One region of the Roseateles sp. P5_E1 genome, then DNA from elsewhere that is predicted to be linked to it. Evidence: predicted binding sites of a transcription regulator. Region 1 holds the regulator's gene; the other holds the start of a gene.
What was found. Region 1 encodes FliA, which starts transcription of late flagellar genes. Its sites were predicted from a motif close to CTAAAGTTTNNNNNNNNNNNGCCGNTA; they were not measured.
Positions count from the first base shown of each region.

Region 1 (2,444 bases):
ACCTGAACACCCTGGTCGTCGACGCCGGTGAACACTCGGCCAAGCCTTCCGAGCTGGCCAGTGTGGATTTGTCCAACTGCATCGAACGCCTGTCGCCCAAGGTGTCCTACCTTGCCGCGCGCGGGCTGCCGCTGCGCCACATCAATGCCCATGGCTCGGCGGCTTCCTTCCTGGAGGCCGTGGCCGACGCCGCGCCCGACGCCGACGTCATCCTGCTGCACGCGCCAGCGGCCGAACTCGCCCGCATCGTGGCCCTGCGCGAGGTGCGCCCGCTGCTGCTGGCAGATACCGAGCCCGCGAGCGTCACGGAAGCCTACGCGGGCATGAAATGGCTCACACAACGAGCGGGGCTGATGGTCTACAGTCTGCTGATGGCCTGCCACCCTCAGCTGCGCGTGGCCACCCGCATCGCGCAACAGCTTCATTCCTGCGCCGACGGCTTCCTCGGCGCGGTGCTGCGCGATTGGGCCTGCCTGGACCCAAGAGCCTCCCAGCACGCACCACTCACGCCTGAACTGCGCCATCTCGCCCGCGAGCTGCTGCTTGCAGCTCCCCCGGGAGCGGCCGTTGACGCCGCCTCCGACGCGACTCCGCTGCGCCCGGCGCGCAAGGCGTCTTCCCCGTTCATCGCTGCGCATTGATCTCGCCGGAGACCAAACATGATGCCCCCACGCTCACTGCGTTCGCTGCCCCCCGCGGGGGCGCTTCAGCCCCTTCGGGCGGCCGTGCGGAGCTGACCATGTACACACCCAAAGGCCGCCTCGACAACAACACGCTGATCAAGCAGTACAGCCCGTTGGTCCGACGCCTGGCGCATCAGATGATTGCCAAGCTGCCGGCCAATGTGGAAGTCAATGACTTGATCCAGGTGGGGCTGATCGGCCTGAACGATGCGCTGTCGCGCTTCGATGCCGAGCAGGGCGTGCAGTTCGAGACCTTCGCCACCCAGCGCATCCGCGGCGCCATGCTCGACGAGTTGCGCGGCGGCGACTGGATGAGCCGCGGCACGCGCCGCCAGCAGCGTGAGATCGAAGTCGCGGTGCACAAGGTCGAGCAGCGCCTGGGTCGCGCGCCGCGCGAGGATGAGATTGCTGCCGAGATGGGCCTGCCGCTGGCTGAATACCAGGAGCTGCTTGGCAAGGTGCGCGGCACCCAGCTGGTCTATCTGGAAGACATGTCGGGTGCCGACGGCGACAACGACTATCTCGACCGCCATGTGGCCGACGAGGGCGCCAACCCCGTGGCCCAGCTGCAGGACCACCGCATGCGCGAGGCGCTGGTGGCCGCCATCAAGAACCTGCCCGAACGCGAGCAGTTCGTCATGAGCATGTACTACGAGCACGACATGAATCTCAAGGAGATTGCGGCCGTGCTCAAGGTCACGGAGTCCCGCGTGTGCCAGTTGCACAGTCAGTCGATTGCAAGGTTGCGCGTTAAGCTGCGTGACTGGTAATTTACGGGGCCACTTCTTGCCGAGCCCCGGCCAATAAGCGGGGACAAATGCATGTTCAAGTGGCCCAAGGGCGGAGGTTCTTCCCCCGCCATCACTCGGGACGAGCCCGTCCGGCGAGATGACAGTGCGGCGTTGAATGTCGTCAAGCGGCTGGCCCGCTCGATTTCCACGGTCGGCAAGGATGCCGCGGAAGTGCGCGGTGCCCTGGAAGATACCCAGCGCATCGTCCAGGCCCAGAGCCAGGCCATGCAGGCCCTGGCTCAGCAGCTCAACCAGATCGGTCAGGCGCAGACCGCCATCACCACCGCCACCGCCCAGAGCGCTGCCGCCGTGCAGCGGGCCCKCGGCGCGCTCGGCGTCGTCGGTGGCGAGGTCGTTGGCATGGCGTCCACGCTGGCCCAGGTGTCGGGCGCCGCGGCCGAGATCACCAAGATTTCCCTGCAAACCCGCCTGGTCGCCTTCAACGCCGCCGTCGAAGCCAAGCACGCGGGCGATGCCGGGCGCGGTTTCGCTGTCGTCGCCGAGGCCGTCAAGGCGCTGGCCGGCCAGGTCGAGGCCTCGTCCAAGGCCATCGTCAGCGCCATCGCCAGCCTGCAGGAGCGCATCGATCGCTTCAGTGCCGAGCTGACCGAGAACCCGGCCAAGCCCAGCCAGATCCACGCCGCCTTCCACGAGGTCGAGCAGGACGTGCAGCGCATCTCCGCTTCGGCCGGCGAGAGCAGCCAGCAGATGAGCCTGCTCAACGAACGCGCCCATGAGCTGGAGCGCGAGGTGTCCCAGGCCTCGCACGGCCTCAAGGTGGCCTTCGACGGCAGCGACCGTTTCCTGCGCATGTCCGAGGAACTGGTCGAGCAGATCGCCGAGAGCGGCGTCGAGGTCGACGACATGCCCTTCATCCGTACTGCGCAGCAGGCCGCCGCCGAGATCGGTGCCCTGCTCGAAGAGGCGCTGCGCGGTGGCCAGATCAGCCAGGCCGATCTGTTCGACGACA
Region 1 covers NZ_JBFUMN010000035.1:36,236-38,679, forward strand. Annotated here, with positions in the region: gene ACXJKJ_RS21540 (flagellar biosynthesis protein) at 1-641, shown strand, start outside; gene ACXJKJ_RS21545 (RNA polymerase sigma factor FliA) at 740-1,453, shown strand; gene ACXJKJ_RS21550 (methyl-accepting chemotaxis protein) at 1,505-2,444, shown strand, end outside.

Region 2 (2,444 bases), on a different contig from region 1:
CGCCGGTGGCTTCACGCAGGGCCTTGGCGAAGTCCATGTCGCGAGCCTGATAGCCTGGCGTGTCGGCGTTGGCGATGTTGCTGGCGAGCTGGCGCTGACGCTCCGCCCGCAGCGTGAGCGCCTGGGTCTGGAAGTTCAGCGTGTCTGTCAATCGGTTCAACATCTGGGGGCCTCTTTCGAGGTTGCTTTCGAGCTGAAGGGCCGGGATGGCTCTTCTCGCAAATTGTCTGGAGCAGCTCCGAAAACATGAGCGGGATAAACGGGGGCAAAGCCGTTCAATTCCGACCTAGGGACTGCTGGCCCCTCTCTAGAGTGGCGGCCATGCTTCGTGCCACCCTGCTCCTTGTCTGCATGCTGCTCTCGGCCGATCCCGGCCTGGCGCAGACCGTGCCTGCGTCGGTGCTTGATCCGGCGCTGGTGGAGCGGGTGCGCGTGCTGGCCGAGACGGCCGCGCGCGCCGCGGCACCTCCCAATACCCGTGTGGCCGTTGAGATCGGCGTACTTGACGCCCGGCTGCGCCTGGCGCCCTGCCAGCAGATCCAGCCTTATCTGCCGCCCGGCATGGCCGTCTGGGGCAAGAGCCGCATCGGCCTGCGCTGCACCGATGGCGTGGCGCGCTGGAATGTCACGCTGCCAATACGCGTTGCCGTCTTTGGCCGCGCCGTTGTCGCCAGCGGCCCGCTGCCGGCTGGTGTGAATTTGTCTCAAGAACAGCTGGCCGTGGCCGATATCGACATCGCTGCCGAGCCCGGCGCCGTCTTCACGGATCCGGCCCTGCTGATCGGCCGGACGCTGGCGCGCCCGCTGGGCGCCGCCGAGGCGGTGCGCGCGCCGGCGCTGAAGTCGCGCCAATGGTTTGCCGCCGGAGAGACCGTGCAGGTCCGGGTTGCGGGTGAGGGATTTGCCGTCGCCTCCGAGGCGCAGGCTCTGTCGGCGGGCATCGAGGGCCAGGAGGTCAGGGTGAGGTTTGAGAGTGGTCGCGTCGCCAGCGGCCGAGCAGTCGGCGAACGCCGCGTGGAGGTGTTGCTATGAGCAAACTGCCACGAATCTTGAGAACTGGCCGGAAAAACCGGCCAATTCCCGCTCAAGTTCCTAGGCCCGGGGCCGATACAGGAGGAAACTCCCCTGCAATGCCCTCTGCGGGGCCCGCCCCGCACCCTGGAGAAGCTCATGAAGATCGGTAACAGCCCAGACGGCACCGCCAGCCCGCCCAAGGCCGAGCGCCCCGCCTCGCGCAAGCCCGAGGCTGCCGGCACGGCCGACGTCGTCCGTCAGACCGCCCAAGCCGCGACCTCTGCGCCCAGCGCCCAGGTCGCCATTTCCAACACCGCCAAGCTGGCTGCCAGTGGCAGCGCCGACGACGGCAGCTTTGACGCCGCCAAGGTCGYACGCATCTCCAAGGCCATCAGTGAGGGTAAGTTCACGGTCAACGCGAACGCCATCGCCGACAAGCTGGTCTCAAATGCGCAAGAATTGCTGGACAGCCGCGTCAATAAGCACTGAACCATGACCGCCATCGCTCCGTCCACCCTCGGCACCGAACTCGAACAGCCTCTGCTGGCTGTCGAGGCTGCGCTGAACCAGCTCGGTGATGCGCTGGCCCGCCGCGACGCGACGGCCATCGAACAGCATGCCGCCGAGCTGCACCAGCACCTGGCCCGCGCCGTGCAGAACTTCAGCGAAGCCGCCCGCACCGGCAGCGTGCCCAGCGCCCTGCGCAACCGCCTTGTGCGTGCCGGCGGCCTGCTGGCCGCCCAGCGCGAAGCCCTGGCCCGCGGCAATGCTTCACTGGATCGTGCGCTGGACGTGCTGATCCCGAGCGAGCCCACGGGCCTGTATGGCGCTGGCGGCAAGGCCGAGCGCCGCAGCGTCGGCGGCGGCAGCTACCAGGCCTGATCGGTCGCTGAATACAGGAAGCCACCTGCGGGTGGCTTTTTTGCGCCTTGTCGCCCCACAAGCGCCAAAAAGAAGAGCGGCCCCGGAGGGCCGCTCGTCATGGTGCGGGGCTCCGCTTACTTGGCTGCCAGGGCAGTGGTGCGGCGCACGACCGGGGCCGGGAAATCGCCCAGCTCGCGAGCGGCGTTCTCGCCATGGTCGGCGGCCAGCGCTGCGGTCTGTTCGACCTGCAGGTCGGTCGCCCTGACCGTCAGGATGGCCTGACGGGGCAGCTTGACGGTTGCGACGGCGGCAGCCTTGGCGGTGGCCGGCGTCGTCGCTTCGACACCCTTCTCACCTTGGAGGGCAGCCAGTTCGCCGCTGTTGCGGGCGGCCACGAGGTCGGCGATGACGGATTCGCGGGTTGTTTGTGCGGAGGCGGCGCCGGCAGCGATCAGCAGGGCGGCGGCAAAGACGGTAGACAGCTTGTTCATGATGATTTCCTTCAAGTTCCGTGGCGGGTAGCTCCGCCTGGTTTGCTTGGGCATCGCGACCGCGGTGTCCATGGG
Region 2 covers NZ_JBFUMN010000079.1:12,526-14,969, forward strand. Annotated here, with positions in the region: gene flgB (flagellar basal body rod protein FlgB) at 1-163, opposite strand, end outside; gene flgA (flagellar basal body P-ring formation chaperone FlgA) at 322-1,032, shown strand; gene flgM (flagellar biosynthesis anti-sigma factor FlgM) at 1,171-1,503, shown strand; gene ACXJKJ_RS28325 (hypothetical protein) at 1,507-1,896, shown strand; gene ACXJKJ_RS28330 (hypothetical protein) at 2,013-2,369, opposite strand.
Region 2: flgM (flagellar biosynthesis anti-sigma factor FlgM) is a predicted target of FliA. The motif match lies at 1,084-1,110, and genes of this name have one in related genera.